2 regions of the Pseudoalteromonas sp. Of11M-6 genome follow, and region 1 is predicted to be linked to the other one. Evidence: riboswitches for the same ligand, from Rfam matches in the RefSeq annotation. Region 1 holds a riboswitch; the other holds the start of a gene.
What was found. Region 1 has a riboswitch for cobalamin ahead of MHN32_RS06140 (ABC transporter ATP-binding protein). Riboswitches for the same ligand answer to the same signal wherever they lie in the genome.
Positions count from the first base shown of each region.

Region 2: it holds a riboswitch for cobalamin, as region 1 does, so the genes downstream of both, MHN32_RS06845 (TonB-dependent receptor) here and MHN32_RS06140 (ABC transporter ATP-binding protein) in region 1, are expected to answer to the same signal.

Region 1 covers NZ_JAKRFW010000008.1:154,912-159,448, forward strand. The annotation lists gene nqrF (NADH:ubiquinone reductase (Na(+)-transporting) subunit F) at 1-725, shown strand, start outside; gene MHN32_RS06125 (FAD:protein FMN transferase) at 834-1,865, shown strand; gene nqrM ((Na+)-NQR maturation NqrM) at 1,966-2,178, shown strand; gene MHN32_RS06135 (histidine phosphatase family protein) at 2,259-2,858, shown strand; cobalamin riboswitch at 2,849-3,004, shown strand; gene MHN32_RS06140 (ABC transporter ATP-binding protein) at 3,074-3,871, shown strand; gene MHN32_RS06145 (iron ABC transporter permease) at 3,868-4,537, shown strand, end outside.
Region 2 covers NZ_JAKRFW010000009.1:105,264-109,800, reverse strand. The annotation lists gene MHN32_RS06850 (hypothetical protein) at 1-306, opposite strand, end outside; gene MHN32_RS06845 (TonB-dependent receptor) at 467-2,329, opposite strand; cobalamin riboswitch at 2,364-2,610, opposite strand; gene MHN32_RS06840 (YajQ family cyclic di-GMP-binding protein) at 2,700-3,182, opposite strand; gene MHN32_RS06835 (VanZ family protein) at 3,335-3,685, shown strand; gene MHN32_RS06830 (2-dehydropantoate 2-reductase) at 3,678-4,537, shown strand, end outside.

The DNA.
Region 1 (4,537 bases):
TTCAGATTGAAGCACCAGCTCACCATGTTAAATATGCAGACTATGATATTCCTGAAGAATATCGTGCTGACTGGGAACGTTTTGGTTTCTTTAAGCTAGAGTCTAAAGTTGACGACGAAACGATCCGTGCGTACTCAATGGCTAACTATCCAGAAGAGTTTGGCATCATCATGCTAAACGTACGTATCGCAACTCCGCCGCCAAATAACCTAACATTGCCTTGTGGTAAGATGTCATCGTACATTTGGTCACTTAAAGAAGGTGATAAGGTGACTATTTCTGGTCCATTCGGTGAATTCTTCGCGAAAGACACTGATGCAGAAATGGTATTCGTTGGTGGTGGTGCTGGTATGGCGCCAATGCGTTCACACATTTTCGATCAGCTTAAGCGTCTAAACTCTAAGCGTAAGATGTCTTTCTGGTACGGTGCTCGTTCTAAGCGTGAAATGTTCTACGTGGAAGACTTTGACGGTCTAGCAGAAGAAAATGATAACTTCGAATGGCATGTTGCACTTTCTGATCCTCAACCAGAGGATAACTGGGAAGGTTACACTGGCTTCATCCACAACGTACTTTTTGAAAACTATCTTAAAGACCATGAAGCGCCAGAAGATTGTGAGTTCTACATGTGTGGTCCTCCAATGATGAACGCGGCAGTTATTAACATGCTTAAAGACTTAGGTGTTGAAGACGAAAACATCCTACTTGATGACTTCGGTGGTTAATTAGGTTTCGGTCTAACAATGAACTTAAGTTAGAATATAAGCCCTCAAGCAAAACCCTTTGCTCGAGGGCTTTTTTATACCCGTTGCTACTAAACTCAGGAAGTTCTGATGCAAGCAAGTTACGCTTTTTTATCTCGATTTTTTATCATTTCGTTTTTATTCGTTTTTTTAACAGGATGCCAAGACGCAAAACCTGAAGCCAAGGAAATCGTGCTGTCTGGTAAAACCATGGGCACGACCTACAACATCAAGGTATTCCCCGGTGAAAAGCCGCTCGAACAAGCGCAGTTGCACGAGGAGGTTGAGCAAGCATTAAAGGCTGTTAATCAATCTATGTCCACCTATATCCCAGATTCTGAGATTAACCAGTTTAACCGTTTAGCCGCAAATACCGTTATGCCTATCAGTGAAGACTTTCGCTTGGTAGTTGCTGAATCTATCCGCCTTGGAAAGTCGACCAAAACGCTTGATGTTACGATGGGACCGCTTATCGATTTGTGGGGATTTGGTCCTGACAAAAGACCAACAATGCGTCCGTCACAGGTCGAGTTAGACGATATGCGCACTCGTATCGGTGTTGATAAGCTTATTTTAAATGGCCGTGGTCTTGCGAAAACAGTTACGGGGCTGGAATTATCATTTTCTGCAACCGCTAAAGGCTATGGCATAGATAAGGTGGCTGAGGTGATTGAGAGTCATGATATTCATGACTATATGGTAGAAATCGGTGGCGAGCTTCGCGTTTCTGGCAAGAAGCCGGATGGAGAGTGGCGTATTGCTATCGAGAAACCCGATGCGCCTGTTGGTCAACGCCAAATTCATCGCGTGATAGAGCCTGGCAAAAATGGCATTGCAACTTCAGGTGACTACCGTATTTTTTATGAAATGGATGGTGAAACCTTTACACACCTTATTGACCCTACAACGGGTCGCCCAGTTAAACATGAGCTGGTGTCGGTAACGGTACTACATCCATCTGCGATGACGGCTGATGGCCTAGCGACAGCATTGACTGTGATGGGCACGGAGCGTGCAAAGGCGTATGCCACTGAGCATCAACTCCCCGTGTATTTGATGTATAAAAGTCCTGAAGGGATCAAGAGTTACGCGAGTGAAGCATTTCAGCCGTACTTGAATTAAGCTGTACAACACCCCATAATTTAATTGTGAGTGACGCCATGAAAGCGTATAATTTGCGCGTCGTCACTCAATTCAATGTAGCAATAAAAGGGGCTAGATAATGTCTTTATTCCTCCTTACTTTCGGTTTACTTATGCTTATCGCTGTTGCGATGGCAGTAGGCGTTATCGTACAAAAGAAATCCATGGCCAGTAGTTGTGGTGGTTTGGGCTCAATGGGCATTGACAAAATTTGTGATTGCGACGATCCATGCGACAAACGCAAAAAGCGGTTAGCAAAAGAAGAGATGTGGAAAGAAAACCAGATCCTATAACCGTAGAATGGTATTAATTGAAAACGCAAGCTTAGCTTGCGTTTTTGCTTTTTGGGTAACAAACCTCAGGTTAAGTAAAAATGCAGCGGCAGCTATATTTTGTTCGTCATGGTGAAACGACCCTATCAGGCCATTTACTTGGAGTGACAGATCCCGAACTCAGTAGTACTGGTGCTCAGCAATTGCTGCAATCGTTAACGAGCCTAAGTGGCCTGCAGGGTATTATTAGCTCTCCAAGGAAGCGCTGCCTGAATACAGCCACAGCCTTTGCAAAACAGTATCAACTCCCCGTTGAGGTGGAGCCAAATCTCGCCGAATTTGATTTTGGATTATGGGATGGACAACCTTATGATACGCTTTGGCGAGAAACCCAATTTCCAAGTATTGGTGACTTTTGGCAAAACCCTTGGCTGCACACGCCTCCTGAGGGCGAGTCTATGTATGATTTTCATCATCGGGTCGCCACGTGGTGGCACAGTATTTTGGCGTCGCCAAGTGAAGAGTGTACCGCCGTCGTAGCGCATGCAGGAGTAATAAAAGCGCTTGTAGCACTTATTCTTGACCTATCGCCTGAGCTTACTGCATACCAATCGAAGATAGATATTCCTTATGCGGGTATAGTAAAAGTTGAGGTGTTTTACGACAGCAGCCAAACTGCTTGGCCAAAAGTTGTATTTTAGACGTCTAGACTTCATAATATTGCAAATTTCGTGATAGGCAGATATTGGGAATGAGGTGTGAGTCCTCAACTGTCCCCGCAACTGTAAGTGTATGAGTGTTACCTCTTGCATAAGTCAGATACCAAGGCCTATCTATATACTTAAGCGGGCAGACTTAAGTCAAAGTTGTCGCTTGTCTATAAGCTACTACTTTGCCGTGCCCAATCAGAGGTGCTATGGCAGTCACTCCACAGTTTCAAGTCGATAAACTTAGCGTGCAGCTTGGTGGTAAAGCCATCTTAAAGGCACTCAGCTTTGCTATTAATTCGGGTGAATTTATTGGTTTGCTCGGACCGAATGGTGCTGGAAAGTCGACTTTGCTGCGCACTTTATATCAATACACAGCGCCAAGTTCTGGGTCGCTACTTTTCAATGGTAAGCCGCTAGCTAGTTATGGACGTAAAGCCTACGCGAGACATGTTGCTGTGGTGCTACAAGAGATCCCCGCTGAGTTTACTCTGCCATTATTTGATATGGTATTGATGGGGCTAACACCGAACAAATCACTGCTCGCGACAACGACGGCTGCTGAAAAACAGGCAATCTTACATGCCATTGAGCAGGTTGGATTGAGCCATAAATTAGAGCAATGTTTTAGCTCCTTGTCTGGTGGGGAGAAGCAAAGGGCAATGATCGCACGTGCCATGGTGCAAGCGCCTCAAGTATTGATAATGGATGAGCCCACCAGCCATTTGGACATTAAATATCAAATCCAAATTATGGAGCTGGCCAAGCAGCTTGGTGTTACTATCATTGCGTCTTTTCACGACTTAAATTTGGCTAGCGCCTTGTGCGACCGCTTATTAGTATTAAATAACGGTGAGCTTGTTGCAGATGGGTCGCCACTTGAAGTCATTACCGAAAGCCTATTAAGCCAAGTTTTTGGGGTATGTGCAGAGGTTTCTACTGTCCGCCATCCGCCAAATAACAGTGAGATCCCACATATACGCTTTCATTACGGGTATCAATTATGATTGCCGCAAAGCGGATCGCGTTGATATCGATACTGCTATTGAGCTTGTGCTGTTTTAGCATGCTGATGGCACTTAAGATCGGTGCGATTGATTTATCTTGGCATACGGTTATACAAGCGATTATTAATTTCGATCCCAGCGTACTTCAACAACGGGTGGTAGTTGAGCTTCGTCTGCCACGGACGTTACTGGCGATGAGTGCGGGAGCAGGACTGGCGATAGCGGGTCTTATTTTACAAACCGTGACGCGTAACCCTCTAGCTGATCCTTATTTATTTGGTATTTCTTCAGGTGCTTCATTCGGTGTGGTGGTGCTTATCGCGCTATTTGGTGCACAGTCTAGCCTAATGATGTCTGGGGCTGCATTTGTCGGAAGTTTGCTGTCTATCTTGCTGCTTTTATTTGTGGCAAAACGCAATGCACTACAGCAGGTAGAAACTATGCTCTTGGCGGGCGTCGCACTTTCTTTTCTGTTCAGTGCCTTTACTAGCTTGTTGCTCTATTGGAGTGACCCTCAAGCCATCAGTGCAATCTTGTTTTGGAATCTAGGCTCGTTTGCAAGGGCGAGCTGGCAATGGCTATGGCTTCCATGTTTGGTCGTGTTGCTGAGTTTTATCACGCTTTTAGTGATGCGTCGGCCGCTCAACGCCTTGTTACTCGGAGATG
Region 2 (4,537 bases), on a different contig from region 1:
AATATCTGAAACCTGCGTATACATTTCCTGTGGACCTTGGCTAGATGTTGTCCTGCCAGTAGACCAACACTCGCCACCGGTATAAATCACAGGCACAGATATAGGCGTTAGGTGATCGTTGCCGGGGTGACGATAGTACATCATGCTGCGGATCCGACTACAGGTTTGCGATGGCGCGTTAAACCAAGCGAAATCGCCCGTCATTGATTGTGTTGAAAATTGAGGTTCAAGCTGGTTTTCAGGTAGCGAAGCTTGCGCTGATGTGACAATCCCAAGCGTGAGTAACCCAAATAATAGTGACTTCATGTTCTTTTCCTTAAGGTAGTAATAATACAAATCAAATCTATTATCAACTACACGTAAGGCAGAACACCTGTTACAAATGTAATGCAACTAAATGATAAATAAGAAAAGTGATCCATTACTCACGATGGATCACTCTGGGTATTGAAAAGCTTTCAACGTATTAGAAGCTGTAGCTCACACCAACGTAGGCTTGTCTACCTAGTGGCTTATAGCCCAGTAAAGAGCCATCTTTTGCTTCGCCCGCTGTGGCATTGAAATAACGCTTATCGGTTAAGTTTTCAATACGGCCATTTAACTTGAATCCGTCGAAAAACGTATAGTTAGCAGCTAAGTTAAACAGCGTATATGACGGTAAAGTCACTGTATATGCACCTTCAGCTCCCCATACTTTATCGTCGCGATTACCTCTATGGACTAAGGTCAGTGTTGCGTCGACATTTTCCCACTCTTTACTGACTGAATAAGTTAAGGTACGTCTCGCTCTGCGCTGTAATTGCTTATCGGTATCAGCGTCTTTAGCACTCACATAGCTCGCATTTACTGTATGCTCGATACCAAAGTTGTCTTCAATTTCAACAGAAAGATCAGCACCTTCAAAGTCAGCGCGCTGAACATTGTAAGGGACATATTTCCATTTATCATTTTGCTGATTAACGATTTTATCGGTAATACGGTTATCGTATACCGCAGCTTCCACACGGAAGTTCTCGCCGCTCCATGTAACAATAATTTCGTTATTAGTAGCTTCTTCTGGCTTAATATTTGGGTTAGGTAAATAGTAAGGACTATCAATCACAAACGCCTGTGATAAAGAAGGTGCTCTAAAGGCAGTACCATGATTCAACTTAACACTTAGGCCATCCATGAGTTGCTTGCCTACAGCAACCGTGTAGGTGTTTGCACGACCATGAAAATCATAATCATCCGTTCTCAGTACAACCTCTGCCAGCCAATTTTCATCGTTGTAAAACCCACCGAGTGCTAAAGATAAATTATCACGCTCAGGCTCTGAAAAAGAGGCGGTAGAATCACCAACATCTTCATTTAGAAAGGTAAAGTTACCAGTGAAGATCAAAGCTTCAGTTAAACTATATTGCGACTGATATTCAAATTGACTGCGTTTGGTGACATAAGCGTTATCGTCAGCACTATTACCGATTTGAACATTTTGTTCCTTACCTAAGCTGTATGACGCACTTTGGCTAAACTTATCAGTACGTCTTTTCCACGCCAACTTATTGGTGTAGTTATGGAAACGGTAAGCATCACTACCAAAAGAGTCATACTCCCCCTCACCCTCACTGTACTGTGAACGTAAGCTAAAAATGCCACTTTCTTCATCACCATACTGCACATTTAAACCGGCATTACCGTTATAATATCCATCACGGTCATGGTTTTTTGTGATTGCAGCTTCAGGGTCTTTCTCAATCACATCATAGCCATCGGTATGAGTGTAACCCGCATTAGCTGCAATACTAAACTTGTCTTTTTTGTAATTTACCGTCGCTTCGGTCTTGGAGTAATTGTTACTCCCAGTCGTAAACGCGATAGTATTGTTATTCCCTTCGCGACTAATAATGTTAATCACGCCAGCAATGGCATCTGAACCATAAATCGCAGCTTTGGCACCACGAATGATCTCAATTCTTTCGATGCTATTAAGTGGTAAATTAGTGAGCGAATTGTCACCGGAGTTTGCATCCGTCACTCGAACCCCATCGATTAACACTAGCGTATGCTTAGCGTCATTACCGCGTAGGAATAAACTCACGCTTTGGCCAAAGCCACCGTTTCTAACAGCTTGAATACCAGCGACATTATCGAGTAGCGATACGACATCTTGAACATTGCTTTTTTCAATTTCAGCGCGACCTATAACCGTAATGGCAGACAATGCGCTTTCTAGAGATTGTTCAAATTTATTAGCAGTAACAGTGATATGTTCAACATTTTGATCCGCAAATGCTGAAAAAGAGAGCGCCGTCGCTATCGCCGCGCTTAGAGCAGTTTTATTTAACATGGTTTCCCCTAACTTGTACCCACCGTACAAGAACACAAAGTGACTGTTTCAAGGCCGGTCTCCGGGCTCAGTAAATCTGCAGATTAGCAGTTCACTCTACCGTTGCGGGGGCAGCGCTGGCATAGAACCGATCCAAGCTAATCATGTGTAATAAACTGTCTTACTCAATTTATTATTGATTCACGCAATTAGATGTTCCCTTGTGTTCGCACCAGTTTCCCGATTATCTATACACTTAGCAACCACACTAGGTTGTGTACAGCACCTTGAAAATGCGAGGCTATTGTCTTGGGTTTCGGAATGATTGTCAATGGACGTCTAGAAATCCAAAAGTGCAATCTATGCACTTTTGGAATGAAGTAAAGCGTAATTAGTCGCGGAAGTTTTTGAATTGAAATGGTTGGCCAAGCTCACCGGTACGAACCAATTGCATCGTTTCTTGCAAATCGTCACGCTTTTTACCCGTTACACGCACCGTATCGCCTTGAATTGATGCTTGAACTTTAACTTTTGAGTCTTTAATAAGCTTAACCAGTTTTTTCGCCATCTCTTTGTCGATGCCTTGTTTTAACGCCACCTTGCGCGATACGTATTTGCCTGAGCGTTCAATGTCTTTTAGCTCGAAGCTTGCCACATCAAGGCCACGCTTTGCCGCTTTACCCACTAACATATCAAACAACTGCATAACTTGCTGTTCTGCTTCCGCTTTAAGGTTGATCATTTCACCGTTAAGCTCGATTGATGCATCTACGCCACGAAAATCAAACCGCGTATCAAGCTCGCGAACCGCGTTGTCTACGGTATTTTTTGCTTCTGTCATATCAATTTCAGATACAATATCAAATGAAGGCATGCTTCTCTCCTAAAGTCATTTTGGCTCGATTATAGCAGTTTATGCCTAATTTGAGTTACTTTAAGTTTTTAAACAGCGTATTAGGATGTTCACCCAATGGACAGTTTTCGATGGTATACTGCTCGCTTAGTCATACAGAAGTAGGATGTATTGTGACACGGCGCGTTTATAAAGCTCTTTTGATTATCTCTTTAATTATATGTACGGTGCTATTCGCAAAGGAAATTAGCTTGTCTCCAAAGCTGTTCCCAAATATCGATAAAGTGGCACATTTTGGTGTATTTTTTGTGCTTGCGTTTATCTCTCACCATGCTTTTAAAGTAAAGGTATGGACACACATAGTGCTACTGTCCTTGTACGGTGCAGGAATTGAGTGGATGCAGCATTCATTACCGTACCGCCAAGCATCTACCGCTGATTTTTTAGCTGATTTAGCCGGTGCGGTCAGTTATTTTGTTCTATTTTATATTTGGACAAGTTGGCGCAACAGAAAACATGGCTAACATACATATTTTAGGTGAAGGGGCGATAGGATTACTGCTCGCCCAGCACCTTAGTCAATCTCATCAAATTACGCTGATCACTCGAAATAAACGCGCGGCGACTTATCGCTATCAAACAGCAAGTATTCAACAAACCATCCCATGCAGCACCAAAACACTTGCAGAACTCCCTGCCAACAGTATAGATACGCTAATCATTCCCGTTAAAGCATATCAGGTCATCGAAGCACTCCGAGCGCTTCGCCCTGCACTTTCAAAAAATGGCACGCTAATCCTTAGTCATAATGGCATGGTAGATTGGTCTGGTGAGTTAGCAGCGCTTGAAAAAACACAATCCGCCTACTTCTTAAGCACATCCATTGCTGGCTATAAAGTCGCAGACACTGTGCACCATACAGGACAAGGTGCAACTTGGTTTGGGCCGTTAAATGCACCAGCAGAATGCCACTACCAGCGCGTATTCTCGCAACTGTTTAGCACATTTGACAATGCTCAAACCACGTTTGACATCATGCCAACACTTTGGAAAAAGCTGGCGGTTAATATTGCCATTAACCCGTTAAGTGCATTGGAACAAGTCGCAAATGGTCAGCTAAGACAGCCCAAATACGCGGCCCAAATCCTTAATTTAATGAATGAAGTACAACTTGTGGCCACAAGTACAGGCGTGAACTTAGCGCTTAGCGAGCTAGTCACGCTTGCTTACACCGTAATGGCGCAAACTGCAAACAATCGCTCTTCAATGAATCAGGATATCACGAATAACAGACGCACAGAAATTGACGCCATGTGCGGGTATATTTGTGAGCTAGCAGCGAAGCAAAATATCGATGTGCCGTTTAATCAACAGTT